Regions from separate parts of the Bacillus marinisedimentorum genome, predicted to be linked through region 2. Evidence: predicted binding sites of a transcription regulator. Region 2 holds the regulator's gene; each other region holds the start of a gene.
The links. The regulator Rex, encoded in region 2, represses fermentation and respiration genes when NADH is low (regulators of the CRP and FNR family bind a similar motif). The targets are predictions, from matches to a motif close to TTGTGAAATATTTCACAA.
Positions count from the first base shown of each region.

Region 1 (10,819 bases), on a different contig from region 2:
ATGTCTCTTTGTTTTGGGAGGGAATGCGAATGCTGTCGAAAAATATTCATCGAAGCCTTTCTGTCATTACCTGTATAATATAGGCATAAAACCCTAAATTTTCAGGTGGGATGGTTAGCTTATGTATGAGAATGTCGAAATTTCCAGTGGCCTTGTAGGAAAAGAGTTGGGGGAAGATATTTTTCTGGAGAACGGTTCTTTATTGCTCGGCAGGGGAGTAGAGCTGACTCAGACCCATATTGAACTGCTGAAACAGAGAGCAGGCAGGCAAATGATTAAAGCGGGAACCAGGAAGCAGCTTGCTTCAGAAAAGCTCAGCCGGATGTACCAGCAAAGCCTGGATGATATAAAACGCCAGTTTCAAAGGCTTTCGGAAGGGGAAATTCCTCCGATCCACGAAGTGAAGGACAGCTATATGCCATTGATCGAGCAGCTGTTGAAAACAGAGCATACGCAGCCTCTTTTTTCACTGATCGAGCAATCGGACAATTATACATATAAGCATTCGCTGAACGTAGGCATTATCGCCTCGATCATCGGAAAGATTTTACAGCTCCCTGTTTATTCGCTTGCGCTTCTTGTGGAAATGGGTATTCACCATGATCTTGGAAAGCTTGCTCTTGGCGGTATCGTCGGCAAGGAAGGCACACTTTCACAAACAGAATGGAAGCAGATGAAGATGCATACGATTGAAGGGTTTAACCTGCTTCAAAAGATGGGGGAAAAGCGGGAGGACGTGCTGTATAGTGCCCTTTTGCATCATGAGCGGCTCGACGGCAGCGGATATCCTGCCGGAGTGAGAGGGGATAAAATCCCTTATCTCGTCCAGATTGTCTCGGTTGCTGACACTTATGATGCTATTACGACAGAACGGCATTATCAGCGGAAAGGCTCTCCGGTTAAGGCCATACAGGAAATGATGGCGGATACGTATGAAGGAAGATTGAATCCCGCAATAACTGTGCCGTTTGCCCGCTATCTCATGCGTCAGTATTTGAGAAAAAGTGTGAATCTGACGAATGGAAGCAGGGGAGAGGTTATTTTCATTAACTATAATGAGCCGCATCAGCCGCTTGTTTTGCTGGAGAATGGCTCTGTCATTGATTTAAGAAAAAATAATCACATCACAATATTGGCTGACGATAACCAGCATCTGCAGACTTCTTGATGTGATGTCCGGCATAAAATAAATATGTCTGTGTTTTTTATAAGGGCTTGCATCCAACGGGTCTTTTTCAGTTTGGCCGCGGATGATACTAACACAAGGTTATCAATTTGATTCAACCGGGAAAAAGTTTGACAGGACAGGAACTTTGGTCCTAATATATGAATATATAATCATATATTGAAATAAAGGAGAGGTATGATGGGACATTCACACAATCACGCTCACGATCATTCCCATAATGCTAATAAAAAAGCGCTGCTATTCAGTTTTGTGATCATAACAGGATTTATGATTGTGGAAGTGATTGGCGGAATTTTGACCAACAGCCTTGCCCTCCTATCAGATGCAGGGCACATGCTGAGTGATGCCGCTGCACTAGGGTTGAGCCTGGTTGCTTTCAAAATTGGGGAAAGAGGAGCGAGTGCTGCCAAAACCTACGGCTATAAACGATTCGAAATACTGGCTGCATTTCTGAACGGCATGACATTACTGATTATTTCCATTTATATTTTCTGGGAAGCCTTTCATAGGTTTACGGAACCTCCGGAAGTGAGTTCAGGCATGCTGATCATTGGTGCGATTGGGCTTGCGGTCAACCTCCTTGTCGCATGGGTGCTGATGAAGGGGGATACCAGTGAAAACTTGAATATGCGCAGTGCGTTTTTGCATGTGCTCGGCGATCTTCTCGGATCTGTAGGTGCGGTGGCAGCCGGCTTGCTTATTCTGTTTTTCAACTGGAATATTGCCGATCCGATTGCAAGTGTCCTCGTTGCGGGTCTAATTCTAGTCAGCGGCTGGCGTGTTACCAGGGATTCATTTCATGTGCTGATGGAAGGCAACCCACCGCATGTCGATTATAAAGAAGTGAGGCAAAAACTTCTTAATATTACCGGGGTGAGTGAAGTCCATGATTTGCATATCTGGTCTATCACATCAGATTTCCACCCATTTACAGGCCATTTGATCGTTGAACGAGATGCAGATCGAGATAGAATTCTCAAAGAGGCTGAAGAACTGCTTGCCGCTGATTACCATATCAACCACACAACTATCCAGGTGGAAGGAAAAGATATCGGCAGCATGCATGAAGAAGACTGCTGCAATTGACAGACGAAAACAAAGAGAGAAGAAAGGAGGTTGCAAGTATGGAAAATGTGGACCTTCCGACTGAACTGTCGGAAGAAATCGTAAGTGAGGTCTCACAAATATTCAAAGCGCTTGGAGATCCAACCAGGCTGAAAATTTTGTACCTGCTGGCACAGCAGGAGGTTTCTGTGAATGAGATTTCAGAAAGGCTTGACCTGAAACAATCGACCGTTTCCCATCAGCTCAGGCTTTTAAAAAGTCTGCGGCTCGTGAAATACAGACGGGCGGGCACAACCCTTTATTATTCCTGTGACGACAGCCATGTCATGAATACCCTCATCGAAACGATTGAACATACGCTTCATCACTGAAGTGCTGCAATAAAAAGCGGCCGGCTCCTGTGCCGTGCCGCTTGTTTTAATTGCTGCGGCGACTCTTCCATTTTCCTTCTTCGTTGTTATCGTCATTTACTTTTGAACCCGGTTCGACATGAAGATTGACTTCATCTTCATCGAAGATATCTATGTCTTTTACTTCAACCGGGTCGTTTCCATAGGATCCTTCCTTCCTTCCCCTTGATCAGCACCTTAACCGATTGCTTGTTAATCCGCAGATTCATCTTCATTCATTTTTTCTTATTTACATGCCTCCCCTTTGTTCTGGTTCTCTACTTGTCCTTTTTCCAAAAATGCTTTAGTAAACAATAATTTTTGTTGGATTGAACCAATTATATTAAGAATATTCTACTGAGCCATTTTATTGGTAACTGACGGTTAATCATTTTTTTTGTCATTTTCATCATGAAGTTTTTCATTCGGCCTATCTTCATCTTTTTCCGCATCGTTAAGCGGTTCACCATCGGGTACATCTATATCATCGGAGCAGCCTGTTAAAGCAAGACCAAAACTAAGGGGTATAATAACCAGGTATTTTTTCAAACTCATGCTGTCCTCTCCCTTTAATGAGTCTTTTGTTTCATATTCCCTGTACTATTTTAATAAAACATTTTGGGTATATCTGTTAAAAGCGGCTGTAATACCCTTTCCAACGGAAGACTAATCCGATTAAAACCATGTAATAACCAACAGCATGCTTTTGCGTTGATATTCTAATTAAGGTAATGGCGAAGATGATTTCAGGGATAAATAATTACGGAAGTTTAGCGGTCCTCTGTTCAGTCTATAGAAATATGATAGGCAGAAAAATTCGGAAAGGGTGAACATGGATGCTGGATGCGATGTTGAAGAAGATGCTTGAGCATACGAGTGATGAAGTCATTGAAAAGATGACGACCGACAATTATCATGAGAGCCTGCTTGAATTATGGACAACTTCACAGAAGCTTGGAATTGCCCCTATGCTGGAAGCGACAATAAGGGCAAACAGCGGGAAATCGATTCACCGTCCGCTTGGAAGCCCGATCAATCATTCACATTGGGACTATCTTTATATGAATTCTGTGCAGCTGCATCAGATGCCGACAACTGAAGACGTTGAAATTGATACAACGGTTACAATTGGCCCGAGGGCGAAGCGGCCGCTGAAGCTGAAGACTCCGATTATGATCACGGCAATGAGCTATGGAGGTTCCTTGAGCCCGCAGGCAAAGGTGGCACTGGCGAAAGGTGCATCCCTTGCCGGTACAGCATCAAATACGGGTGAGTCTGCGCTTCCTGATGAGGAAAGACAGGCGGCAGATTACCTCATCGGCCAGGTAAGCCGGAACAGGTTGATGACGGAAGAGGATCTTTCCCAATTGGATGCGATTGAATTGCGCTTTGGCCAGGGAGCCCACGGCGGAAATGTGCCGGAAAAGATGAAATCGGCATCAATCGATGAAAACCTCAGGGAAACATGGCGCCTTGAAGAAGGAGAGGATATGCAGTATCACTCCCGTCTGGAAGGTGTGAACAGCGCTGATGACGCGGTGGAATTCATCAACAGGCACAAGGAGAACTACGATGTGCCTGTGGGTGTGAAAATCGCTGCCACACATAACATCGAAAAGGAACTGGAGGTCATAACCAGGACAGAAGCGGATTTCATCGTAATCGACGGAGCTGAAGGAGGAACTGGCCACGCCTCGTCGATGCTGCAGGATACGATCGGAATACCGACGATTTACGGGATAAGCAGGGCCGTCCATTATCTTGAGAAACAGGGATTGCGGGATAAGTATCAAATTATTGCGGCAGGCGGCATGAAAGGGCCGGCCGTTTTCTCGAAAGCGCTTGCCCTCGGTGCTGATGCCGTATATATCGGCTCGATCGCACTCATGGCCATGGCAAAAACACAGGTAGAAAAACCGCTGCCGTTTTACAATCCTCCGCAGTTGGTCATTAGCGGCGGTAAGATGGCAGATGAACTTGATATCGACCAGAGTGCCTTGAATTTATCGAAATTCCTGAAATCATGTCTGGAGGATATGAAAAAACCGGTATATGCCCTTGGTAGAACCAGGCTTTCTGAGATAACGAGGGAAGACCTTGTATCGGTTGATCCGGAGTTAGCGAGAGTGCTAGGTGTCGGATATGTCGGAGAACCGAATGTTTAAATATACGAAGTGGAAAGACCATGCTCAATCGGGCATGGTCTTCTTCATTGAATTTTCACAATATTTCAAGTCGTTTACTGTTTACGACGGCATAAGGAAGGGAAGCGAGACTGTGAGTATGTCTAAAGGAGGGAAAAAGCAATGTCAACTGACCGCAAAACATGGAAACCGTATGTAAACCCGGAGGATCCGTGCCCGCCAAGGAAGGAAAAGACATATGAAACTCCGCCGCATCTGTATATGGGAGTTCAGGCCTCTGGATTGGAACAGTTTTCAATTGAGGAAGCGCTCCAAAAAGGAACGTTATGGCCAGCCCTTTACAGTGAATACACCAGCCCTTTTGAAAAAGCTGATGGAAAGGAGAAAAAGTGATGCATAAGGAGCTTTCGAAGGACTTTAAAGACAATCTGAAAAAGCTGCAGGCGATTGACTTCGCGATGATGGAACTTACCCTTTATTTAGACACACATCCAGATGATGCAGAAGCGATTAAACAATATAACGAACTGGCTGATAAGCGGAAGGATGCTAAAGTTGCCGTGGAAGAAGAATACGGCCCGCTTTCAATTTCACAAAAGAACAGTAAGGAAACGATCTGGCAGTGGAGTACAGGTCCTTGGCCGTGGCAGGTCTAAAAGGCCGTGCTGCCTACTGGCGGCCTTCAAGGCCGGCAGCAGGCAATCCGATAGGACAACTTTTTCCAGTATACAGGACTAGCATGGTGTACGGCTAAACCGGCCTGTATCGTTTTGAAGCTGTAAATCAACAACCCATTAAGGAGGCTTCTTCATGTGGACATATGAAAAAAAGCTGCAATACCCGGTTAAAGTAAGCCAGTGCAACCCGAAGCTTGCAAAATACTTAATTGAGCAGTACGGCGGTGCTGACGGCGAACTTGCGGCCGCACTTAGATACTTAAATCAGCGCTATTCGATTCCGGATAAAGTGGTAGGCCTTTTGACAGATATCGGAACAGAAGAGTTTGCACACCTTGAAATGATTGCTGCAATGGTGCAGAAGTTAACTAAGGATGCGACACCGGAGCAAATCAAAGAAGCCGGTCTCGAAGGCCACTATACGAATCACGGAATTTCCCTTTTCTACCATAATACTGGCGGCCAACCGTTTGAAGCGACATATATCCAGTCAAAAGGCGACCCGATTGCCGATCTCTATGAGGATATCGCTGCTGAAGAAAAAGCGAGGGCAACATATCAATGGCTCATCAACCTATCCGATGATCCTGACATCAACGACAGTCTGAAATTCTTGCGTGAACGGGAAATCATCCACTCCCAGCGCTTCCGCGAAGCAGTGGAAATCCTGAAAGAAGAGCGTGACAGGAAGAAAGTATTTTAACGGGGCAAGGTGCCAGGGCAAGGTGCCTGTCACTTGTCGATTGTCGACAAAAAACGACGGGTGACAGGCACCGCAAACTCTATCTCCCCCTCTGCACACCCGGCAGAGGGGGTTTTTACACATTTGAACAATGTTACTAAAATGGTCACACTTTTTACCTTAGCGGCAGTGGAAAACGTTTTATAATAGAAAATAGTAAAAAAAGGATTCGATACTTACTTTTTTATAGATGATTTCATTTTTTGGAGGGGATCAGTATTATGAAGACACCTTTACTTCAAAGACTCACTCCTGCTGACCGTGAATTGATTATTGCAAACTCAACACTTGTTCCGATCAAAAAAGGATCATTTGTTTTTATGGAAGGCGATAAAGCAGAGAAAATCTTTTTTATAAAAGAAGGAACGTTCCGCGTCCATAAACAAATTGATGACGGTAAAGAGGTCACCGTGTTTCTGAGAGGAGCTGATGACGGATTTGGAGAAATCGGTCCTTTCAGCGGTCCTACTTATTCATGTTCGGCCCATGCGGAAACGAATGGGGAGCTTTATTGCATCGATGAAGATAAAATTGAGAGTATCCTGGCAAATAACGGAGCCATTACTCTTGAATTTCTGCGCTGGGCTGCTGAGAGTCTGGAAACCAGCGGTTCCAAGCTTAAGGATTATATGATGCATCAGACCCGCGGAGCCGTGGCGTCCGTCCTGATCCGCCTCACAAATATGTATGGCAAAGAAATTGAAGACGGCAGCATCGTCATTGATGAACCGATCACAAACTATGACATTGCCTCCCATATCGGCAGCAGCCGCGAAACGGTCAACCGCTTCATTAACGGGTGGCGCCAGGAAGGCATCCTCGAGGTGGACCGCAAGATCATCACCATTAAAGACATGGACTATTTCCGCGACATGCTGAAATGCGATAAGTGCGGTGTCCAAAACTGCGTCATCTAGGAAACTGGGTGATGCTTTTTTATTATCAGGCTGCCATAAAAATTATTTTATTAGAGTACGTCGTAAAAAAATCACATTAAAGCTTATTAGCGGTTTGACCTGTTTTTAGCCAGATGAATCTTCTGTTGACAAGGGACTCAATCTCCTTTCCGCCGGCTTCCTTATTAGCCTCCTCGCTGCGGAGCGTTGTCTGGTCCATGGTCCCGCAAGACCTCCTTGAATTCTCAACTCACGAAGAAAGTTCAATTGCATTTTCAGCGAATGCCTCGTGGTCCCTTCCCTATGTACCCCAAAATCACAGTCCGATATAAAAGCCCATTTGTTAATTGTTGAGCTTTTCAGCATAAAAGATTATGATAATTAAGAAAACGTTTACATCCAGGAGTGTCATCTGCTTAGAAATTAAGTGGGGGAGAGAAACCGAATGGCCAGGATGCCTTTGCTGAAAAGATTGAAGCCTACTGACAGGGAATTTATTCTTAACCAATGCACGCCTTTTTTTGCAGTCCGGGGTACATTCATTTTTACTGAAAACGAAGTTGCCAAGAAGATCTTTTTTATTAAGAAAGGAAAGATTCGCGTCCATAAGCAGATTGATGACGGCCGGGAGATCACGATTTTCATCAGGCAGGAGGAAGATGCATTCGGAGAAATCGGCATATTCAGCGGTAATACGTATTCCTGTTCCGCACGGACGGAAGAAGACTGCGAGATTTATTTTATGGATAAGGCCCATATGGAAGGGTTGCTGGTCAATAACGGAGCTATTGCGCTGGAATTTATCCGCTGGGCGGCAGAAAGCCTGGAGGCCAGCAGCTCCAAGCTCAAAGATTATTTGATGTATCAATCTGGCGGAGCGCTTGCTTCCATTTTGATCAGGCTTGTCAACATGTACGGGGACCAGATTGACGATGGCTACGTGATTGAAAATGTGCCGACAAACTATGAGCTGGCGATGCATATTGGCAGCACCCGGGAAACGGTGAACAGGTTTTTGAATATATGGAAAAGCGAGGGGCTCATAACAGCGGAGCATAAGTCGATTACGATACATGATATGGAATATCTAAAAGAATTGCTCGGCTGTAATCAGTGCGGCGTTCAAAATTGCGTCATCTAGGAAACTGGATGGCGTTTTTTCATGCCGCAGAAAAATGGGTCAAATAAAATGTGACTTCCCCTACGTAAAAAATTCACAAATAAGAGGCAGTAATGTGAGTAATATCACAAAATGTGTGTTGGCTGCACGATAGAATAACAACGTAGATAAGGTAGAAAACAGATTGTGCAGAATATTAATGTGAAATTATGAGCAAGTAAAATTATTCAGCACATCGCAGGCTTGAAATGTCACCCCCTTGAATGTAGATGGGGGAATAGAGCCAGCGGCCAGAATTTGTGAAACAACGAGCAAATAGAGTTAAATGGAGGTTTCCAACTATGAAAAAGAAGCAACTGGTAATGATAGGAAACGGCATGGCTGGTGTACGGGCAATTGAAGAAATCCTGAAGCTCAATCCGGAAATGTATGAGATTACGATTTTCGGTGCTGAACCTCATCCAAATTATAATCGAATCCAGCTTTCAACTGTCCTTCAGGGGGACACGGAGCTGAACGATATCATCTTGAACAGCTGGGGCTGGTATGAAGAAAATGACATTACGCTTTTCACTGGTGAAAAAATTACTGAAATTGATACGCAGAACAAACAGGTCGTATCCGAGAAGGGCACAACTGTTACGTATGACGAACTGATTTTGGCGACCGGATCGGATGCTTTCATTCTGCCGGTGCCCGGATCCGAAAAAGAAGGCGTGACGGGGTTCCGTGACATCCGGGATACGGAAACGATGATTGCCGCAGCCGGGAAGTACAAAAAAGCAGTGGTGATCGGCGGCGGCCTTCTCGGACTTGAGGCGGCCCGGGGCTTGCTGAATCTCGGCATGGAAGTGGATGTCGTCCATTTGATGGGGCACTTGATGGAACGGCAGCTGGATCCGACTGCATCGGATATGCTGAAGCGGGAGCTCGAAAGCCAGGGAATGAACTTCCTGCTAGAGAAACAGACGGCGGAAATTTTTGGCGATGAACGAGTCGAAGGCTTGCGTTTTACTGACGGCACCGAGGTGGAAGCTGATCTTGTCGTCATGGCTGTCGGCATCAAGCCAAATATAAGCCTTGCGAAAGATAGCGGTCTTTATGTCAACCGGGGCATTGTTGTAAACGACCTGATGGAAACGAATATAGAATCGGTCCACGCTGTCGGTGAATGTGCCGAACACCGGGAAATCACCTACGGACTTGTCGCGCCGCTTTACGAACAGGCAAAAGTGCTGGCAGAAAACATTTGCGGGCGCAAAGCTCTGCCGTATGAAGGATCGGTAACCGGCACCCAGCTCAAGGTTGCAGGCGTGGATCTGTTTTCCGCCGGTGAAATTTTTGATGATGAATCAGCTGAAATCATACGCATCCACAATGAATATGCAGGCGTTTATAAAAAGGTGATTCTCCGTGATAACCGGATCGTCGGAATCGTGATGTACGGCGATACGAAAGAAAGCACCAGGCTGTTCCGGCTAATGACCGCAAAAGAGGACATTTCCGAAATGACGGAAATTGAAATCCTGCAATCCCCGGGTGCAGAACAGGCAAGCAGTGTTGCAGAAATGCCTGACGATGAACTAGTGTGCGGCTGTAATGGGGTTACGAAAGGCGATATTGTCTCGGCAATCCAGGAAAAAGGAATGACTTCAGTCGAGGAAGTCGGCGGCTGCACGAATGCCGGCCGTTCCTGCGGGCGATGCAAGCCGGTCATTTCCGATATTCTTGAATATACACTCGGTGATGAATTTGATGCATCCGCACAAAAAACAGCGATTTGCGGCTGTACAACCCATAGCCGTGAAGAAGTTGTCGCGGAAATCAAAGAAAAGGGACTGACAACCGTCAAAGAAACGATGAACGTGCTTGGCTGGACAACTGAAGAAGGCTGCTCCAAATGCCGGCCGGCCCTCAACTATTATCTTGGCATGATTTATCCGGATTACCGGGATGAGCGGGACTCACGGCTCGTCAATGAAAAAATGCACGCCAACATCCAGAAAGACGGCACCTACTCTGTCGTTCCGAGAATGTACGGTGGCGTCACATCCGCCCAGGATCTCATCAAAATCGGACAGGTAGCGGAAAAATACAATATTCCGCTTGTGAAAATGACCGGCGGCCAGCGGATTGCTTTGATCGGTGTGAAGAAAGAGGATTTGACAGCTGTCTGGGAAGAACTCGATATGCCGTCAGGCTACGCATACGGCAAAACGCTCCGCACCGTAAAGACATGTGTCGGCTCCACATTCTGCCGCTTCGGCACCCAGGATTCCATGGGCCTTGGCATCGAACTTGAGAAAATGTTCGAGCGGCTGGATACGCCGCACAAAGTGAAAATGAGCGTATCCGCCTGCCCGCGCAACTGCTCGGAATCAGGCATCAAAGACGTTGGCATCGTCGGTGTTGACGGCGGCTGGGAAATTTATGCAGGCGGAAACGGCGGAACGGACTTGCGGGCCGGAGACCTGCTCTACACGGTGAAAACGAAGGAAGAACTGCTCGACATCACCGGAGCCTACCTGCAGTATTACCGTGAAACAGCCAACTACCTGGAACGCACATCCAAGTGGGTGGAACGATTCGGACTCGGC
Region 1 covers NZ_LWBL02000007.1:15,073-25,891, reverse strand. The annotation lists gene A4U59_RS01555 (HD-GYP domain-containing protein) at 122-1,168, shown strand; gene A4U59_RS01550 (cation diffusion facilitator family transporter) at 1,367-2,275, shown strand; gene A4U59_RS01545 (ArsR/SmtB family transcription factor) at 2,314-2,625, shown strand; gene A4U59_RS21205 (hypothetical protein) at 3,028-3,198, opposite strand; gene A4U59_RS01540 (FMN-binding glutamate synthase family protein) at 3,480-4,808, shown strand; gene A4U59_RS01535 (spore coat associated protein CotJA) at 4,950-5,180, shown strand; gene A4U59_RS01530 (spore coat protein CotJB) at 5,180-5,443, shown strand; gene A4U59_RS01525 (manganese catalase family protein) at 5,598-6,167, shown strand; gene A4U59_RS01520 (Crp/Fnr family transcriptional regulator) at 6,428-7,123, shown strand; gene A4U59_RS22305 (hypothetical protein) at 7,200-7,322, opposite strand; gene A4U59_RS01515 (Crp/Fnr family transcriptional regulator) at 7,548-8,243, shown strand; gene nirB (nitrite reductase large subunit NirB) at 8,564-10,819, shown strand, end outside.
Region 1: nirB (nitrite reductase large subunit NirB) is a predicted target of Rex. The motif match lies at 8,336-8,353, and genes of this name have one in related genera.

Region 2 (10,819 bases):
TTTCAAAGTTCTTTCCCAGTCACTTCCGTCCCTAACGTTATAGTTTTTATTATGGGAGTCATTAAATGGAAAACTACTCTCTGCGCCTTTCCAAGCCCTTAACATATTATAAGATGAAAAATCTTTTGTGGCAGATGCACCCAGATTACTCTCACTAAAAGGCTCACTGACATAAAAAGCTGAATAATTGCCATTTTTATATGCCATTTTTTTCAAACTCCTTTAATTTATAATAATTGATACTTTTATGATGGGATCCATGAAGAAGGATAGTAACTTTAGAAGGTTCTCTAAATTTAACCTTGCTAATTTTAAAAGTCCAAAGCATAACTTCTAGCAATTGATGAGGAGTAGCATTAAAGTCCTTATGTCTTGTTATACCAGAACCTAACAAAGGAACAACAACTTCTTGTTGAGCATAAAGACTATTTACTTCATTCCAGAAGTGGATCAAGCAGTTAGCATATTCATGCAGTTTTAAATTAGCTTCATTCTCATCATTAAATTTTGAAAATGCCACAAGAAAAAAATCTTTATCTTTAAAAATAGACCCTAAACGATAGCGAGTATGTTTTCCACCTAAGGGTCGTTCTACATTTTTTTCAACAATTCTATTCTGCATTCGTTGGTCTTGATAAATTCTTTCATCTAAATCTGATGTGTTTTCATAAAAGTAATTTAAATACTGTCCGTTTAAAGATGATTTAGATATTATTTTGTCATCTACTTTAGTATCAAAAAATTCATTAAAAGCAATTACTTTATAGATATTTCGAGGAAATTTGAAAATATCTCCTGTTTTTACTACAATTTCTGACCCATCTACAATTAATTTGGTTTCTTTTAACCTTGTATTTTTCAATAAGTCTAACAGGATATATAAAATAGAAATACCTACTAATCCAAGTAAAATATAAAATTTGTTAAAACCTTCATCGAATTCAACAAAAGTATATACTGTTGTAGCAATACCGAATAATCCCCCAGGAACAGCCCAAACATTTTTCCAGTAATCCTTATCTTTAACAATTTCTTTTAATTTTTGCATATCATTCCCCCATAATAAAAGTATATCTATTGCTTATAAAAAAGATAAGTCTATTCCTGCCACTCTCCCATACCAAAATTTCTACCTTTGGCTCTCTTATTTTAAATAAAACATTATATTTAAATTATTAACATTTTTATACAAAGATTGATAATCCTAATTCTATTTTACCAAAAATTGTAGTTATTTGGTTAAAAGATAATAATATGTCTTCAATTTTTTCACAATACAAGGGAATGGTTCTATCGAACAGGCAGGACCTTTTTCGAAAAGCACTAGAGCTGGAGTTGATTTATAAAAACCCTACAGAGATTGCTTAAAGATGGATAAACAAACAATTGAACAATTGGAAGAAGTATAAGTTCCCAAGTAACTAAAAAGAAGAGCTTGTCCTGTTTTAAAAACAGCCAAGGGTCTAAGTCATACAGATGATCAAATTACGAAAAATGCCCATCTCAATGTAACCGAAGAAATAAAAAAAGAAGCCTCTCAAAAGTTCGCTGAACTCATGAGAAGCCTCCGTTAATATCCTCAATGTTAGCAAAATGTTAGCAGACCAATCTCACCTTACCAACAAAGCCTTATCTATCAAGGGTTGAGGGGGCACTTATTACATCATGCCGCCCATTCCGCCCATGCCACCCATATCAGGCATGCCGCCGCCATCATTCTCTTCCGGGATGTCAGCAACAACTGCTTCAGTTGTCAGGAACATCGCGGATACGGATGCAGCGTTTTGGAGTGCGGATCGTGTAACTTTTGTCGGGTCAACGATACCTGCTTCGATCATGTTCACCCATTCGCCAGTGGCAGCGTTGAAGCCGATGCCGATGTCTTCGTGCTTGAGGCGTTCAACGACGACAGAGCCTTCAAGTCCGGCGTTGTGGGCGATCTGGCGGACCGGCTCTTCAAGTGCGCGCAGGACGATGTTGATGCCTGTTGCTTCGTCGCCTTCTGCTTCGATTCCGGCCACATTGTTGTAAATGTTCACTAGTGCTGTACCACCGCCGGATACGATGCCTTCTTCGACTGCCGCACGAGTGGAGTTCAGGGCATCTTCAATGCGGAGCTTGCGTTCTTTCAGTTCGGTTTCAGTAGCTGCACCGACTTTGATGACGGCTACGCCGCCGGCAAGCTTGGCAAGGCGCTCCTGCAGTTTTTCACGGTCGAACTCGGAAGTTGTTTCTTCGAGCTGCGTGCGGATCTGGTTGACGCGGGCACCGATTTTTTCAGTGTCGCCGGCACCTTCGACGATTGTTGTGTTTTCTTTTGTAACGACAACTTTAGCAGCGCGTCCAAGCTGCGTGATGTTGGCAGACTTAAGGTCAAGGCCAAGATCTTCTGTGATGACTTCCCCGCCGGTAAGTGTGGAGATGTCTTCAAGCATTGCTTTACGGCGGTCACCGAAGCCAGGTGCTTTGACAGCAACTGCGTTGAATGTGCCGCGCAGCTTGTTGACAACGAGTGTCGCAAGCGCTTCGCCTTCCACATCTTCAGCGATGATCAGGATCGGCTTGCCCTGCTGGACAACTTGTTCAAGGACAGGAAGGACTTCCTGGATGTTTCCGATCTTCTTATCTGTGATCAGGATGTACGGATTATCAAGGACCGCTTCCATTTTATCGGAATCTGTCACCATGTAAGGTGAAGCATAGCCGCGGTCGAACTGCATGCCTTCAACGACTTCAAGCTCAGTGTTGAAGCCTTTGGATTCTTCGATTGTGATGACGCCGTCGTTGCCGACACGCTCCATCGCTTCAGCGATCAATTGGCCGACTTCGTTGTCAGCGGAAGAAATCGCCGCAACCTGTGCGATTGATTCTTTGCCTTCGATCGGCTTGGAAATTTTCTTGAGCTCTTCAACAGCAGACCTGGTCGCTTTTTCGATGCCTTTGCGCACGCCCATCGGGTTGGCGCCGGAAGTGACGTTCTTCAGGCCTTCTGTGATCATCGCCTGGGCAAGGACAGTCGCAGTCGTTGTACCGTCACCGGCGATTTCGTTTGTTTTGCTTGCCACTTCAGCAACAAGCTTCGCACCCATGTTTTCAAATGCATCTTCAAGCTCGATTTCTTTTGCGATTGTCACACCGTCATTTGTGATAAGCGGTGAACCGTATTTTTTCTCAAGAACCACGTTGCGTCCTTTTGGTCCAAGCGTTACTTTAACAGCATTTGCAAGGGAATCCACCCCGCGCAGCATGGCACGGCGCGCTTCTTCGCTAAACTTAATTTCTTTTGCCATATTTTCAAAGACCTCCTTGAATATGTAGAATCTGTTTTATCAAATTAGCCGATAACTGCAAGAATGTCGTCTTCACGCATGATCAAATACTCGGTACCTTCGTATTTCACTTCAGTGCCCGCATATTTCGAGAATACCACGAGGTCGCCTTCTTTCAGTTCAAGAGCAACACGTTCTCCGTCTTCATTCAGACGGCCGGAACCCACTGCAACCACTTTGCCTTCCTGCGGTTTTTCTTTTGCAGAATCCGGCAGCACGATTCCGCTTGCAGTTTTTTCTTCAGTTTCAACAAGTTCGATGATAACGCGTTCACCTAAAGGCTTTAACAAGTGAAACACCCTCCTCATGTAATTATCAAATGGATATTTTGTCGATTATTAGCACTCGCCCATGTTGAGTGCTAACACAATTATTATATTAAATAATCTGTTTTTTAAATGCAAGTGTCTTGTATCAAATTTTTTTAAAAAATGATTCGGGGACAGCAGATGGCGGAAGCGCATCAGGCAGGAAGTTATGGTAAAATGGGGAAAGCATGTTTTATTCCCTGCTATACGTGAATATAACTTGTTAAGAGGGATGAACAATTGCCCCAAAAAAGGCTTTAAATATAAGCGGCCGGTTTTCAGCCGCGCTGATATAAGCTTAACAGTCTTGCTATAAAATGAAAAAGGAGAAGGCATATTGCTTAAACGCTACTGGTTTGTTCTACTCGTATATATTATCGCCCAGTTTTCTGGCTTGCTCGGCTTTCCGCTCCTTACTGCCGCCGGGGTGGCAGAGGATAAAATCGTCGGCATCTGGACGGTCATCAGTTTTGCGGCTGCACTTGCCGTCATTTTGTTCCTCATGAGGACGGATATGAAAGAACGGCATCTGAACTCTGAACGGTCCGGACGCGGGGAAGCCGTTTTGTGGTCAGTGCTCGGCATCTTCATGGCACTCGCCGCCCAGAGCATCGCCGGCTTGATCGAAGTGAATGTATTCGGCATCGAAGCCGGGTCTGAAAATACGGAAATGCTTGTGAAAATCGCAAAAGTCACGCCGATTTTCATCTTCGTCACATCCGTGATCGGACCGATTCTTGAGGAAATCGTCTTCCGGAAAATCATTTTCGGGTCGCTCTACAAACGGTTCAATTTCTGGATTTCGGGCATTGCCAGCTCACTCATTTTCGCCACGGTCCACTTTGACCCGAAGCATTTACTCATTTACACCGCTATGGGGCTGACATTTGCGTACTTATATGTGAAAACGAAAAGGATCATTGTCCCGATTGTCGCGCATGTCGCCATGAACAGCCTGGTTGTCGGCGTGCAGATCATCTTCGAAGACGAAATCCGCGAGATGCAAAAACAGGCGGAGATGATCCAGTCATTTATTGGAGGCTTTTAATTTTATGAGAATTTCACCTTTGCTTATGGGGTTCCTATACGGGGGCTTTGCATTCATATTCGTCTACCTGGCCATCCAGAGCCCCGAAGAAGACATCTGGAATTTTACAACAATCCTTCTGATGCTGCTGGCCACATTCAATTTCGTGTCGGCGATCCGGTTTTTCATGCTGGATTATAAAATCCGGAAAATCACGAAGGAAAAAGAGGACGATTGATTGATGATAAAAAACACCTGGAGCAGCATATTGTTGCTGTCCAGGTGTTTTTAAGTTTGCGGGAAGGCATGTATAAGCGAAATAAGTGCGGCTAAAGCTGAGGCGGGCACGGACGCAACGATTTAGTTCTATCCTCGCTTTTTCAGGCACTGAACTTTTATGAAGCATCTTGAAAACACGTCACTGCGGATTCAACTCCGCTTCCTCCCGCTTCTCATCCTGGCCGATCAGCCATCCTGCTGGAATCGAAAGGGCGAGGAGCACTCCGACGACAAGAAATCCTTCGTTGATCGCCTGGAGGCTGCCTTCGGTGCCGCTTACGCCCATTCCGAGCAGCTGGGCTCTCCGGACCTCATAGTATACCGAAATGAAAACAATGCCGAGCGATGAGCTGATTTGTCTGAGGACATTGTTCATCGCTGAGCCCTGGGCAACGAGGCGGTCAGGAATCGCGTTCAGCCCTGTCGTCGTTGCCGGCATATTGCAAAGCCCCATGCCGATTCCCCTGATCAGCATCACAACCAGGATGTACCAGAGGGAGGTCTCTAGATTCAGGAAACCGAGTGCCAGTGTTGTGGCGGCAAATATGACAAGGCCGGTGGTGACGACGCCTCTCGGTCCATTTTTATCCAGCAGCCGGCCCCCGACCGTCATAAAAATGCCGCTGAAGAGAGCTGACGGCAAAAACACAAGCCCGGTAATGATGGCACTTAACCCATATACGTTCTGAATAAGAAGCGGGATAAGGAAAATCGATGAAAACAGCCCAATCGATGTAACGCTGGCAATCCATACTGCAATGGAAAAAGCGGGCGCCTTGAAGACGGACAGCTCCAGCAGCGGCTGGCTTTGCCGATTTTCATACTTCACAAACGCATATATTCCGGCGAGGCCGAAGATGATCAGGCCGATATTCACCGGGTTTGCGAGGTGTTCCACCCTTGAAATCCGGCCGAGCGCAAACAAGACTGCTCCTACTCCAAGGGTAACGAGCAGGAATCCGATCTTATCAAACTTGATATCTTTCACCTTTTCCGTCGACTTCAAGTAATAAGCGGAAGCGGCAAGCCCAAGGAGGCCGAACGGGATATTGAACAAAAACAAGTAATGCCAGCTGCTCGTTTCAACAATCGTTCCGCCAAGTGTCGGGCCGATCGTCGGCGCCATCATGGCCGCGATGCCCCACACCCCGGTCGCAAGCCCGCGTTCCTCCCGCGGAAACACTTCAAAGATCAAAGCCATCGAAAGCGGCATCATGACACCACCTGCAATCCCCTGTATGGCGCGGAATAAGATTAATGATGTGAGGCTCCATGCCATTGAAGCAAGGACAGACCCGATCAAAAACAAAACAAGCCCAATCATGTACAGCTTCTTCTTGCCGATCTTATCGCCAAGATAGCCGGTCAGCGGCATCGTGATCCCCATCGAAACCATAAAAATGGTAATCACCCAGCCGATTGAAACCGCATCCGTATCAAAGATTGCCATGAGTTCAGGAATTGCCGGATTCAGCATGCTGTTATTTAAAATGATGGTGAATGTGCCGAGCAAAACGGCAATGACCACCATCCACTTTTCAGGTATTTTTTTCGCCATCTCTCTATCCCCCGGTTGTTTCGTTTTCCGAAATTTTCTTTATCTCTATCATACATCAAAATAGGGCTGTGAAAAGAATAGACGGCAGACAATTTTAAATAAACGTTTGTTTAAATCTCCAGCAGCCCTCGTGACCGGTGCATTCTCTTTTTAAATAAACGTTTGTTTAACTTTTTAAAACCCACGGCTGGGACCGCTTACAGGTTCGAGTGAGCTTATTAACACACTAAATAATAAGAAGACCAGTTTGGGTTCCGGTCTTCTTGTTGATGTTAAATTTAAGAGCATGATTGGGAAGAAAAATTTGAATTAGCTGAAATCTGTCCGTTCCTTATGCTGATGAATTACTTGATGCGTTCCCTTTTCGGTGATCCGAAGACCTTTTTGGGAACGCATAGTATCGATTCGTTCCCTTTTTCGTACTCCGAAAGCCTTTTCCGGAACGCATAGCTCGTTGCGTTTCCTTTTTGGAACTCCGAAGACCTTTTCGGGAACGCATAATTCAGGTAACAATATGAAAAGCCCATGTACCCCAGTTAATAGAAATTTGAAAATGCCGTTGACCGTTACGATAACAACAAAAAAGAGGTGTGAATCAGCGTGCCGATTCCACCTCCAAAGATATATTCGTTTATGTTTCAACCCTGCCAGTTACTCAAAAACCGCGGGTTCGTTTTATTCTTCTGCCTCTTCCTGCTCACCTTCACTGAGAGGATAATGCTTCAGGAAGTAGATCAGTGACTGCAGTTCAATCGCAAGGTCGATATGATGGACCCGGATATGAGGCGGTGTCGCCAGCCGGGCCGGAGTGAAGTTCAGGATGCCGCTGATGCCGGCTTTCACAAGGCGGTCGGTGACGGATTGCGCTGCGGGTGCAGGCACCGTCAAAATGGCGACAGATACATCTCCAAGCCGCTCTTCCAGCTTTTCACTATCGTAAATCGGCACGCCGCCGATTTCAGTTCCGATCTGGTTCTCATTCACGTCAAATGCCATTGCGATTTTCGTATTGTTATTTTTGGTGAAATTGTAATGCAAAAGGGCCCTGCCAAGGTTACCGACACCGATCAAGGCGACTTTTGTAATTTCATCCTGGTCAAGCGTCTCCCTGAAAAATGACAGCAGATAGCTCACATTATACCCATACCCTTTTTTGCCAAGTGCACCGAAGTAAGAAAAATCACGGCGGATTGTCGCTGAGTCAACCTTGACCGCTTCGCTTAATTCCGCAGACGACACCCGCTGTTTCCCTGATGAATGCAAATTCTTCAGAAAACGGTAGTATAACGGCAGCCTTTTTGCCGTTGCCTGCGGGATTTTATTTTTATCGATTTCCATAATTTAACCCCCAACACTGCTTTTCGCTTTGTTCTATTCTCTTCGAAAATCTCCGCTTTTGCCGCCTGTCTTTTCCACCAGGTAGGTCGGGCCGATGATCATTCCTTTATCCACTGCCTTACACATATCATACACCGTCAGCGCTGTTGCGGATGCTGCCGTTAGCGCTTCCATTTCCACGCCTGTGTTCCCCTTCGTTTTGACACTTGCGCCGATATGCAGAATATAATCACCGTCTTTACTGCCATCTGCGGGTTTTTGCCATTCGAACGAGACATCGACCCCTTTCAGCTGAAGCGGGTGGCACATCGGAATCCATTCCGGTGTTTTTTTGGCTGCCATGATACCGGCAACTTGAGCGACTGCCAGCACGTCTCCTTTGCCAATCTCATTGTCCTGTATTTTTGTATATATCTCTTCACTTACCTGAACACTCGAATGGGCCAGCGCCGTCCGGACGGTTGCCTGCTTGTCCGCGATATCGACCATTTTTGCCCTGCCCTGCTCATTAAAGTGAGTAAACTCAGATGCCATACGAAAACTCCTCTCAGCTTGCTTTCTATCATTATAACCCGAGATCGGGCCTTTTTTGAAACGAATAATCGACAATTGCGTATTCTTAAAAGCCCCAGGTTGCCCAGCTGATTCCCGGTGCGATACACTAAAGCTATCGAATATAGAGGTGAACTGCTATGATATTGCTTCAAGTAAATCAGTTGACAAAGCATTTTGGCGCTGATCTTATTTTATCGAATATTAAATTGGAAGTACAATCAAATGACCGCATTGCGCTTGTCGGCAGGAACGGGGCGGGCAAATCCACGCTCTTGAAAATCATCGCGGGCCAGATGTCTTATGATGAAGGCGAGATCATCAAGCCGAAAGACCTTTCACTCGGTTATCTTGCCCAGGATACCGGCCTGGAATCCAATTTGTCGATTTGGGATGAGATGCTGAGTGTCTTTGAACCGCTGCTGAATATGGAAAAAAGGCTGCGCGCCATGGAGGCTAAGATGGGGGACCCCGATTTACTGAATGACGGTGCTGCCTATGACAAGCTCATGAAAGAATATGATGAATTGCAGCTCGTCTTCAAAGATGAAGGCGGATATCAATATGAGGCGGATATACGTACGGTCCTGCACGGTCTGAACTTCAGCAGATTTGATACAAATACACCGATTTCAACGTTGAGCGGGGGCCAGAAAACCCGGCTTGCTCTCGCCAAACTTCTGCTGACAAAACCTGATTTGCTGATTCTGGATGAACCGACGAACCATCTGGACATCGAAACGCTTACATGGCTTGAGCAGTATTTGCAAGGTTATCCGGGCGCTTTACTGATTGTATCTCATGACCGTTATTTTCTTGATCGCATCGTCAATGTTGTGTATGAAATTTCACGCCATACGACCGGCAAATTCCACGGCAACTACAGCAGCTATCTGGATGAAAAAGCCCAACGGTACGAACGCGACTTGAAACAGTATGAAAAACAGCAGGAGGAAATCGCCAAGCTTGAAGATTTCATCCAGCGCAACATCGCCAGGGCTTCCACGACAAAACGGGCACAGAGCCGCCGCAAACAGCTTCAGAAAATGGATAAGATGGACAGGCCGCAAGGTGATGCCAAATCGGCTTCCTTTTCCTTCGAAATTGAACGGCAAAGCGGGAACGATGTATTGAAAATCAACGATCTGTCGCTTGCATATCCCGGTAAAGAGCCACTTTTTTCCGGATTGAATACAACGATCAACCGCGGCGACAGCATCGCACTTGTCGGTCCGAACGGAGCGGGCAAATCCACTTTGCTGAAAGCCATCATGCGCAGCGACAACGTCACATCAGGCTCCATCGTCTACGGCAGCAACGTATCTGTGGGCTATTACGATCAGGAACAGGCCAGCCTGAAATCAAACAAGCGTGTCCTTGATGAACTGTGGGACGAGTACCCTCTCAAGAGCGAAAAGGAAATCCGGACCGCCCTAGGAAATTTCCTGTTCAGCGGCGATGATGTCCTCAAGCCTGTTTCAGGGCTCAGCGGCGGGGAAAAAGCGCGGCTGGCCCTGTGTAAACTGATGTTTAAGAAAGCGAATTTCCTTATCCTCGACGAACCGACGAACCATCTGGACCTCGACAGCAAAGAAGTGCTTGAATCAGCACTGATTGATTATCCAGGCACAATCCTGTTCGTATCCCATGACCGTTACTTTATCAACAGGATTGCAGACCGAATCATGGAACTATCCACAAAAACAGTGACCGAATTTCTCGGCGATTATGATTACTATGTGGATAAGAAAAATGAAATGGAAGAACTCGCCCGTCTCGAACAGGAAGAAAAAGCGGCAGCTGCCCCTTCCGGCAATCATGATCAGCAGGGCGGCGACAAATCGAAGTACATGCAGGACAAAGAAGAAAAAAAGAGAGAACGGCAGCGGCTGCGAAAAATTGAAGAAATCGAACTCCGTATTGCCGGGCTGGAGGAACAAATCGAAGAAAAAGAAGCACTGCTCGCCCTTCCGGAAATATATGAAGACCATGAAAAATCAGCCCTGCATCACACGGAATTGACGGCCTTACAGGAAGAACTCGAGCAGTTGATGGAAGAATGGGAAGAGCTTCAATTGGCCGAAACTGAATAAAGAAGCGCAAGCGGCAGTCCGCAGTCAGGTGCCTGTTTCTGCGATTCGCCGCTATCCGCTTTTCAGGAACAAAAGCGCAGGGCGCACGCTTAGCGGCGTACGCATAAGCGGGGGTACCCGCAGGAAGGTGGTCTTTCCTTCCGGAGGGGATGAACCGCTTATGACGATAGCCGCTGGCGCCTGGAGCTGGATGACTCCCTTCTGGCTTTTTATCAACAACGCAAACATTTTTTAATTTCCTTACCTATAAAAAAACCGGTGCAGCTTTGCACCGGTTTTCTATATTTTAAAACTATTCACACCATCCACAGAGTTATACACAAAAAATAGTTAGT
Region 2 covers NZ_LWBL02000067.1:4,854-15,672, reverse strand. The annotation lists gene A4U59_RS18935 (TIR domain-containing protein) at 1-207, opposite strand, end outside; gene A4U59_RS18930 (macro domain-containing protein) at 197-1,048, opposite strand; gene groL (chaperonin GroEL) at 1,659-3,290, opposite strand; gene groES (co-chaperone GroES) at 3,335-3,619, opposite strand; gene A4U59_RS18915 (CPBP family intramembrane glutamic endopeptidase) at 3,975-4,685, shown strand; gene A4U59_RS18910 (YdiK family protein) at 4,690-4,902, shown strand; gene A4U59_RS18905 (MDR family MFS transporter) at 5,083-6,501, opposite strand; gene A4U59_RS18895 (redox-sensing transcriptional repressor Rex) at 7,177-7,839, opposite strand; gene moaC (cyclic pyranopterin monophosphate synthase MoaC) at 7,873-8,373, opposite strand; gene A4U59_RS18885 (ABC-F family ATP-binding cassette domain-containing protein) at 8,532-10,484, shown strand.

Region 3 (10,819 bases), on a different contig from region 2:
ATTACAATGTGATGGTCCCGATTGGCATAGGTACGGCGATGGGATCCATTTTCATATTTTTGATGGGGGTCTTTTTCGTGGCTTCGGAAGAGATGCTTGCCAGAAGGGAAAAGGGGTTCGCACTGGAGGAAATCCAGACAAAAAAAAGAGTGCCGGCTCCAGCACTCCGATTGGTTTATTCATCTGAACGAAAAAATAAAAAGTAATCAGAAAAAGGGTTCGCCGGGAAAGCTGTTTCCTGCTCATTCCGCGACAGAACCCTTATGGTATTTCATCTACATATCCCACACCATCGCAAGCAATGTTCCGAAGATGGTGACAAGCGCGATGATCAATGCATAATAAATGTTCGTATAGATGGCGCCTTTATCATCGGTTTCACCGGCGTGCATGAAGACGATGAGCTGCAGGCCGGCCTGTATGAATGCTGTCACCAGCAGGATGGTCATGCCGATGGCAAACGGCATATTGAAGAAATAAACGGCAAGGGCGACAACGGTCAGCACCAGTGAAAACATAAAGCCCATCACTTGTTTCAACGGGAATAATTCTTTTATCATTTACATCATTCCTTTCAAGTAGATGAAGCTGAAGATGAAGATCCACACGACGTCAAGAAAGTGCCAGTAAAGCGAGAAGATGAACGCTTTATTGCCTGTTTCGTGCGTCAAGCCCCGTTTTATCACCTGTATGAAGATTGCGAGCCCCCAGAACAGGCCGAACGTGACGTGGGCCCCGTGCGTTCCGAGTGTTGTCAGCAAAATCGAAGTGAACGCACTTGTTTGCAATCCTGCTCCGATATGCACATAGTGAACAAATTCATAGATTTCAACGGCCAGGAAGGCCATGCCGAGAATTAGCGTGATGCCCAGGAATGCGAGCATCGCTTTTTTGCGGTTGATCCGCATGGCGTGAACGGCAAGGCCGATCGTGAAGCTGCTTGTCAGCAGGACGACCGTTTCGATCAATACCGGTGTGATTTCGAAAATCTCGGCGCCGGAAGGGCCTGTGCCCGTCCGGTCGGCGAGTGTGAAATACGATGCAAAAAGAGTCGCAAACAGCATGATTTCCGCACCGAGGAAAATCCAAAAACCTAACACTTTCAGCTGGTTTTCTTCTGTTTGATATTCATATGGAAGCGAGTGATCGATTTTCATTAGTTCGCACCCCGCAATTTCGTTTCAGATTTGTTGATTTCTTCGACGCTGATGTAATGGCCGTGGTCCTGTTCAAACGACCGGTATGCCATTGTTCCGAAGATAGCAAGCGTCGACACGATGACTGGAATCCATAGTGCGAATACGAACGAGAAGCCCCAGACGAAGAACAGGGCGCTCATGATGAACGGAAGCCCGCTGTTATTCGGCATGTGGATGTCCTCATATTCCCCTTCAAAAAGCTTATGGCCGTTTTTCTTTGCGTCCCAGAATGTCTGGTCTGAGCTGACCTTTGGCGTGATTGCAAAGTTATATTCCGGCACCGGATTGTGGGTAGCCCATTCAAGCGAACGGGCATTCCATGGATCTGCACCGATATCTCTTGAAGCGTAACGGGTGCTGTAGTAAATGTTATAGACGATCATGGCAAAGGCAACGGCAAGCACGACGGCGCCTGCCATTGAAACCATGTTCCAGATGCCGAAGCCGGTTTCCGCCGAATACGTGTACATCCGGCGCGCCTGGCCGTCAAGCCCGGAGAAGAACATAGGCATGAACGCGGTCAGTGTGCCGATTGCAATCAGCCATGCTGTCGCTTTGCCGATTTTTTCATTCAAAACAAATCCGAACATTTTTGGCCACCAGTACGTGAGGCCGGCAAGCATCGCGAATACGACGCCAGGGATGATCACCATGTGGAAGTGGGCAACCAGGAACATCGTATTATGGTATTGGTAATCGGCCGCTGACATCGCCAGCATGACACCGGTGACGCCGCCGATCGTAAACAGCGGGATGAACAGCAGGGAATAGAGCATCGGTGTCGTGATTTCAATTTTCCCTTTCCAGAGGGTGAAAAGCCAGTTGAAAATTTTCACCCCGGTCGGAACAGCGATCAGCATCGTTGAGATAGAGAAGATGCTGTTTGTCAAAGCGCCCTGGCCCATTGTGAAAAAGTGGTGGACCCAGACGAAGAAAGACAGCAGGGAAATCGCGACCATCGACCAGACCATTGTGTTGTAACCATACAGGTTCCGGCGGGCGAACGTCGAGATGATTTCGCTGTAGATGCCGAATGCCGGCAGGATCAGGATATACACTTCAGGATGGCCCCATACCCAGAACAGGTTGGCCCACAGCATATCCATGCCGCCGTTTGCTGTTGTGAAAAAGTTCGTCGCAAACAGACGGTCCATCGTGCCCATTGCAAGGGCGACAGTCAGGACCGGGAAGGCGAACACGATAATGACGTTCGTAATCAGGATGGACCATGTGAACATCGGCATTTTCATCAGTGTCATGCCAGGCGCCCGCATTTTCAGGATGGTCGTGATGAAGTTGATTCCTGTCATCAGCGTGCCGATGCCGGAGATTTGCAGGGCGATCATATAATAGTTTGTTCCGACAGAGTGGCTGAAATCATTCCCGGCAAGCGGAAAATACGATGTCCAGCCGGCATCAGGCGATCCACCGATGACAAACGAAATATTGAACAGCATGGCTCCGAAAAAGAACAGCCAGAAGCTGAGTGCATTCAAGCGCGGGAACGCGACGTCGCGTGCGCCGATTTGCAGCGGCACGACAAAGTTCATCAGCGCGATGACAAACGGCATCGCCATGAACATGATCATGACAACTCCGTGCGTGGAAAAAATTTCGTTATAATGCTGGGCATCCAGCAGTTTATTGTCCGGGACGGCAAGCTGCGCGCGCATCATGATTGCATCGGCACCGCCGCGGAACAGCATGAGCAATGCCGAAATCAAATACATGATTCCAATCCGTTTATGGTCGACGGTTGTCAGCCATTCGCGCCACAGGTAGCCCCATTTTTTAAAATAGGTGAGCCCTGCGGCGATGGCGATCATCGTAAGGCCGATCGCAACCATTGATGCGTAAATGGCCGGACTCGGATGCGGGACGGCAAATCGATCAAAAAAGTCCATTCGGGATGGCTCCTTTCCTTTAAAAGGTTATTTATTCGTGAGCGTTGTTGTGTCCTTGGTCATCTTGCCCGCCTTCTGATTTCATGTTGTGATGCATTGGCGGCGGTGAGAAGTCAAGATGCGTTCCGGTGAACGTCATCCGGCCGAGATGGCCCGGCTTCAGAAGCTTGTCGAATTGCTTTTCTGTGAGCGGTTCGGCCGTTTTGTGAACTTCATCGACCCACTCATCAAATTCCTTTTGCGGCATCGCTGTTACATTGAACGTATTTTCAGCAAATCCTTCACCGCTGAAGTTCGCATTCCGCCCCATGAATTCACCAGGCGCATCAGCTGCCAGATGCAGGGTTGTCACCATGTCAGCCATGGCATATTTCTGTCCGCCGAGCTGCGGAATCCAGAAACTCGTAATCGGCCCGAACGAGTAAAGCTTAAATTCTACAGGCCGGTCGGATGGAATATACAAGTAGTTGACCGTTTCGATCCCCTGTTCCGGGTAGCTGAAATGCCATTTCCAGTTGGATGAAGAGGCATAGACGGTCAATGGTTCCTTGTCTTCGTATCCTTTAGGTGTTGCCTCGACTGCGTAGTTGGACTGAACATTGATGACGGAGAGAAAAATGACAATTACGATCGGAATGCCGATAAAAATAGATTCAATGACTTTGCTTCCTTCGATATGCGGTGGTTCATAATCTTCACTTTGATTGGATGCTCGATATTTCACTAACATATATGCTAAAAGACTGAAGACAACGATGACGATACCAAGCATGATCCAGATGGACAGCATGATGTCGTCTGCCTGGATTTTTGCCTGCGGTCCTTTCGGATCAAGTACCATAAGCGGTTCACAGCCTGCCAAAAAAGCTGTGATGGCGAGCAAGACTGCCAAATACATCCGTTTCATCCACATAAGGCTTCTCCTTTCGTGCACTTTATTTTTTATAGTAAACAACATGTGTATGATGTTTAATCAACGCTATCTTAATATCATAAATAGCCTGAACTCAAATGTTTGTGCTCCGTGTCACAAAAAGTTCATGAATGCCTCACAAGTGTGTAACAAATTTCACATAAAGGTGGAAATTTCGAAGAAAACGTAATAAAATATATTATTTTACGATTCACATGTGTGGGGTTATTTTCCAATAATAAGCGGTTATCTGTCAGAAAGAATGTGCTTATGGCATACAGGAAGTTTTGTGGGGCTTTTTAAAGAAAGTAATTGATTTTACACATTGTCGGGGGCGATTTTTTAAGCGGTTTTGTCCCAGGGTGCACTTTCAAGGATGAATACTCAAGAAGCGTTCCTCTAATTTAGGCCAGGCCGCAATTGCATGTACGACTAACAAGAATCCCACCTCTAATTAGACCAGCGCGCATTTATAGGGACAATTCTTTATAAATCGTTCCGGTCATACCGAAAAAGCTTCCCATTCATGCATCCAAAAAAATAAATATTATTTAAGGGATGAAAACTGGGGGAGATTAGTGTGGTTTGGCGTTATGCCGGGAACATAAGAGTAAGGACGTTATCCACTTTGGCCGGAATTTTTTACGGATAAAAGAAAAAGCTAATTGATAAAAGCCGAAAGAAGAAAAGGGGATTTGATGACAGAGCGAAAAATAACGACAGAAGCAGGTTGGAATTTCGAGAACAGTTATACACGGCTTCCGGGGACCTTTTATTCAATGCAGGACCCGGATCCTGTACGTTCACCTGAGCTGGCTGTCTTCAATGGGCCGCTGGCTGAAGCGCTCGGATTGAACGCCGAATCGCTGCAGAGTAAAGATGGGGCGGAAGTGTTTGGCGGAAACCGCATCCCTGATGGTGCATCGCCGCTTGCTCAGGCCTATGCCGGGCATCAATTCGGATATTTCAATATGCTCGGCGACGGCCGTGCCGTGCTGCTTGGTGAGCAGATTACGCCAGAAGGCGAGCGGGTCGATGTTCAGCTTAAGGGTGCAGGCAGGACCCCGTATTCGCGCGGAGGCGACGGGCGTGCGTCACTGGGACCGATGCTGCGCGAGTACATTATGAGTGAAGCGATGCACGCGCTCGGCATTCCGACGACCCGAAGCCTGGGGGTTGTGACGACTGGTGAATCAGTGGTTCGGGAAACGATGCTACCCGGTGCGGTTTTGACGCGGACAGCAGCCAGCCATTTGCGTGTCGGCACGTTTCAGTATGCAGTGCAGTTTGGTTCGAAAGAGGACCTGCGCAATCTCGCTGATTATGCAATAGAGCGGCATTTTCCGGATATTGAAGAGGGTGAGGGCAAGTACCTTGCACTGCTTCGCGGAGTGATCAAACGGCAGGCTTCGCTTATCGCCAAATGGCAGCTTGCCGGTTTTATCCACGGCGTGATGAACACCGACAACATGACGATCAGCGGCGAAACGATCGATTACGGCCCGTGTGCGTTCATGGATAACTATGACCCGGCAACAGTGTTCAGTTCGATTGACAGGGAAGGCCGCTACGCCTACGGAAATCAGCCTCCGATCGGCGGATGGAATCTCACGCGCTTTGCTGAAACGCTGGTGCCGCTGTTCCATGACGATCAGGAGCAGGCTGTCGAGCTTGCGCAGGATGAGCTCTCTGCTTATCCGGAGTTGTATCGTACCAGCTGGCTTGCAGGGATGAGAGCGAAACTCGGCTTGTTCAGCGAAGAGCCAGATGATGAAGCGCTTATAGAAGACCTTCTGAGTTTAATGAAGAAGCATGAGGCGGATTATACCAATACGTTCGTTTCCTTAACGTTTAAAAGGCAGGTGGATGGTGCCCTGTCTGGGAATCTGGAATATACGAAGTGGCATGAACGCTGGCATGAGCGGCTGGAGAGACAGGACGAATCGAAAGAGGCTGCGCGGGAGCATATGAAAAAAAGCAATCCTGCGGTAATCCCGCGCAATCACCGGGTTGAAGAGGCGCTGGATGCTGCGGTGAAAGAAGGGGATTACAGCGTGATGGAACGGCTGCTTGATGTGCTGGCAAATCCGTATGCACATACGGATAATCAGGCGGAGTATGCCAGGCTTCCGGAGCCTTCGAATCGGGTTTTCCGGACATATTGCGGAACTTGATTGACAAAAAGGTGCCTGGCCTCCGGCGCATGAATGCATCGGGGGCCAGGCGTTTTTTTACCATATAGGAAATTAGGGAGTGTTTCGGCGCAGCAGCCAATTTTAAGAATATAGATAAGGTCAACGAAGCCACTATCTACGCCTTTAGGGTTGCTAATTGGCGAGTTATCTTTAATTGGTAAGAATGTATAAGTTTCAAGCAAGGTCAATGTCCAGCTGCGGCGGGCAATCGTCATAAGCATTTCACCTCCATGAAGGGGAAAAGTGCCCTTCCTGGTTCGGCCCTGCTTATGCGTACGCCGCTGAACAAGGGATCTCCGCACTTCGAGATGTCCAGCTCCAGGCGCCAACGGCTTACGTCATAAGCGGTGATCCCCTCCGGAAGGGAAACCCGCCTTCCTGCGGGTACCCCCGCTTATGCGTACGCCGCTAAGCGGGCGCCTTGCGCATTTCGTGTGTCCGGCTGGGAGCCAGGGTCTAGCGCCATCCATGAAAGAAGGAGTTCCCGCGTGAAAGCCGGGCTGAACGGCGCGAAACAGCTGCTCTGGCGTGAAAGTTGGCCTCTACGGCATGAAAGATGGGAGATTACGCGTGAAATAGTGAAGGTTTGGCGTGAAAGAAAACGGATCCCGCGCGAAAGTGAATCCCTCTGATTGTAATTGTTCGCATACGGCGTGAAAAGCCGGGGATATGGCGGGAATAAACAGTCATCTGGCGTGAAATACGAAGAAAAGGAATAGTCTTTTTATAAAATGAGACAAATCTGGCAGGTTACCGGGCCTAAATGGATCTGAGTGATCCTGTATATGAGTGTATAGCCCGGTTTTGGCCGTCAGCTTGCTTGAAACGGTGGAAGAACGTGCAAATTTCTATGCCCGGTTTATTCAGGCTGTACTGGTCTGGCACCGTATTGGGTTGTGGGTCGGCTGCTCTACTCCAGGAGGGAAAACCGCATCACTGCTGATAACCGCGCTTATGCGTATGCTGATAAGCGGACGCCTTGCATTTTTTTATAGGATATTTTTGTCAACAAATCGACTATAATTTTAATTGTATTCACCATACATATATGTAAAATGAAATTATATATGAAAGAAACAAGGTGGTGAATGCATATGAAAATTAAAGTTATTGCGGCTGTCGGTTTCATTTCTCTTCTGCTGGCTGGGTGTGGGAATGATGAAAGCAAGGCGCCTCAAGAAAGCGGAGATGTAAACGTGAAGGAATTGGTGAGTGAGTACAGTGCCGCTGACCTGGACAACCAGTCGGCCTCCATCACAGCCACTGAGCTCATTGTGAAGGACAGTGACGGAAGCCAGACAGCGTATGATTTGCCTGCAGAAGAATTCTTTGTCTCAATCGCACCGTATGAAAGTCAGACCCATCCATGAACATTCCATAGCTTGACAGGTTGTCAAGGGGAACTGGCGGATGAAGAGTTTGACGTATACATTGAAGACACAGAAGGTAACGTAGTTGTGAACGAAACAATGAAATCACAATCGAACGGATTTATCGACCTGTGGCTGCCGCGGGATAAAACGTATAAGACGAAAATTTCGCACGCAGGTAAAACAGTTGAATCTGAGATTTCGACTTTTGAAGATGACATGACTTGCATTACAACGATGCAGCTCCTGTAAGGCTTAGAGTATAAAAACCGAATGGATTATTATTCGTTAAAAAGCTCCTTTTGCAAACAACGCAAAAGGGGCTTTTTTTGTTTTTTTATCGGCTAGATCAGCTTCGAGGACATAGCGCTGGGGTGCAGGGCCCACATAGCTCTGGTGACAGCGAGCACCTGCAGCGAAATATCAACGGCCGCATTTAGCAGAGCTTTTTAAGAAAAAAATTTCAATTAAAGATGGAAAACGCACTAATACTGTTATATAATAATCAATAAATTAGTATATTGTTATATAACATAACGAACGGTAATTAACTGAAAAAAAGAAAGGGGAAAGAATTGGATGACGAAAACAGAATCGATCGCACGCAGAATATTGGGCTGGAAATTGAACAGGTGGGACCGCTGGTTCGATTATGAACAGGGGGAATTCATTTACACGGCAGACTTCCAGCCTGAAAAAAATCTTGATCATGCCATGCTTGTTGTGGAGAAGCTTAAAGAGGTCGGCTACCGGTTTTCAACAAACGGTGTTTCAGAGGTTTCTTTCAATGATGTCAGGGATAACGGTGAAACACTTGCACAGGCTATCACCAATGCGGCTTATACGCTCATTCAAAGGAGTACGGTTGCTGATAGTGTGAGTGTCGGCCAAAAGCTGTATTAAGACAGGGGCGGTTCTTCTGCTTTCGTATGGGAGCGGAAGACCGTCTTTTTATTTGGGTGCCTGACCCCCGGTGCGTTAAAGCGCCGGGGGTCAGCTGCGTTTACGGGGTTCTTTTCAATATCATTGGCGCATACACATCATGATGACAGAGTCCGATGAAAGGTGTTGGGACATGCATGAGATGTCATTGATGTCGGAAATTGTACAGCTTGTTTCAGAGGATGCGGAAGCAAGGGGATTTGCAAGAGTCGATCGGATTGAGGTGGTGATCGGGGATCTATCCAATGTGCTCGCGGATGCTCTTGAACTCGCCTTTTTTCACTTCCGGAAAGAAGGCCGGGGCCTTCTTGCTCAAGAGTCGGAATTAAAAATGATCCGGGAGCCGGCAGCGGCAAAATGCCAGGCATGCATGCACGAATTCGAACCGGATTACAGGATCGCCCTTTGTCCGGTGTGCGGGTATACCGATTGTTTCCTTCTCGCAGGGGAGACATTCCGGGTGGAATCTTATGAAGGAAGTGATGAAGATGAAAGTTGAATTGCGTGAAGATGTGCTGAAGGATTTGAATGCGGCTGCCTGCTTCAACAGGGAGTCGTTTCTTGATAACCATACGCTTGTCATCAATGTAATGAGTTCTCCTGGGGCAGGAAAGACGACGCTGCTTGAGGAGACGGTGAAACGGCTGGCGGATGAATTCACGATCGGTGTCATCGAAGGGGATCTGGCGACCGACCGGGATGCGGAGAGGCTGCGTTCACTCGGCGTGAAGACAGTACAAATTAATACGGTAGGCGGCTGTCACCTTGATGCCCGGATGGTCGCGAAAACGCTGCCGGAATTCGACCTTGATGAGATCGATGTCCTTTTTATTGAAAATATCGGCAACCTTGTCTGCCCGTCCGGTTATGATCTCGGCCAGCAATATAAAGTGGTTGTGCTCAGCGTCCCGGAAGGAAACGATAAAATCCCCAAGTATCCAGTCATGTTCAGGAGGACCGATATGACGATCATCAATAAAATCGATCTTCTCCGGTATGTTCCATTTGATCTCGAAACTGCTGAACAGGACCTGAGGGCAATCAATCCACAAGCCCGATTCCATACGCTGTCCGCCCGGACGGGTGAGGGGATGGATGAGTGGATCGGCTGGATTCGGGAAGCGCACCGCCAATGCGTAAAGCCCTGAGCATTGTTGTAAAAGGGAAGGTGCAGGGGGTCGGGTTCCGCCCGTTCATTTATTCGCTATCAAAAAAGTATGGGCTGGACGGCACGGTCCAGAATAACCTGGGCTGTGTCACGATTACGGTTGAAGGGGATGAGGATCGGCTTGATTCGATGGTAAAAGAGCTTGAGGCATCGCCGCCTGTACTGGCTAAAATTGATGAGGTGAAGATCACACACATCCCACCGTCCGGCAGTAGGGGATTTGCGATTATTCCAAGCCTGCATGAAGGCGATGCTGTACCTATGGTCCCGGCTGATGCGGCCGTTTGCCGTGATTGTTTGCGGGAAATGAATGATCCGGCTGACCGGCGGTTCGGCTATCCATTCATTAACTGTACCCAATGCGGTCCCCGCTACACGATAATTGAAAAACTTCCTTATGACCGCTCATACACAACGATGCGGGAGTTTACGATGTGTCCCGAATGCCGGGAGGAGTACGAAGACCCGGCCGACAGGCGCCATCATGCACAGCCAACCTGCTGCCCGAAGTGCGGGCCGACAGTCAAGCTTCTGGATCGGAACGGGGAAAACCTGGCGGAAAACAGTACGGCACTTGCACAAACAGGTGATTTCCTGAAACAGGGGTTCATCATCGCCATCAAGGGAGTCGGGGGCTATCATTTGGCCTGTGATGCCCGTCAAAAGCAGGCTGTCGAGCAACTTCGGCTGCTCAAAAAACGGCCGCAGCGGCCGCTTGCTGTCATGGTGAAATCACTGGATGCGGCCGCTGCGTTTTGCCAGTTTTCAGAAGAAGAAAAAAGGTTTCTGACCGGGCCGGAAATGCCGATAGCAGTGTTACGGAAAAAGAGAGAATGCCCATTGCCGGACGCAATTTCACCGGGATTATCAACGATTGGTGTCATGCTGCCATATACACCGCTGCACCATCTCCTGTTCGAAAAGAGCGGCCTTGACTGCCTGGTTATGACGAGCGCCAATCTCTCCGGCATGCCGATCCATTACAGGGACGGCATTTCGGATGTGCTGGGGGGCCTGTGCAACTATGTGCTGACGCATGACCGCGAGATCCATCTGCCCATCGATGATTCGGTTGTCCAAAGTGACAGGAAAGATCTCATGATGTTGCGGCGGGCCAGAGGATTCACC
Region 3 covers NZ_LWBL02000040.1:40,062-50,880, forward strand. The annotation lists gene A4U59_RS11655 (hypothetical protein) at 1-206, shown strand, start outside; gene qoxD (cytochrome aa3 quinol oxidase subunit IV) at 276-557, opposite strand; gene qoxC (cytochrome aa3 quinol oxidase subunit III) at 561-1,157, opposite strand; gene qoxB (cytochrome aa3 quinol oxidase subunit I) at 1,157-3,103, opposite strand; gene qoxA (cytochrome aa3 quinol oxidase subunit II) at 3,135-4,016, opposite strand; gene A4U59_RS11680 (protein adenylyltransferase SelO) at 4,715-6,190, shown strand; gene A4U59_RS21755 (hypothetical protein) at 6,700-6,843, shown strand; gene A4U59_RS22010 (CueP family metal-binding protein) at 7,306-7,833, shown strand; gene A4U59_RS11695 (BC1872 family protein) at 8,161-8,484, shown strand; gene A4U59_RS11700 (hydrogenase maturation nickel metallochaperone HypA/HybF) at 8,657-9,022, shown strand; gene hypB (hydrogenase nickel incorporation protein HypB) at 9,012-9,671, shown strand; gene hypF (carbamoyltransferase HypF) at 9,623-10,819, shown strand, end outside.
Region 3: qoxA (cytochrome aa3 quinol oxidase subunit II) is a predicted target of Rex. The motif match lies at 4,161-4,178, and genes of this name have one in related genera.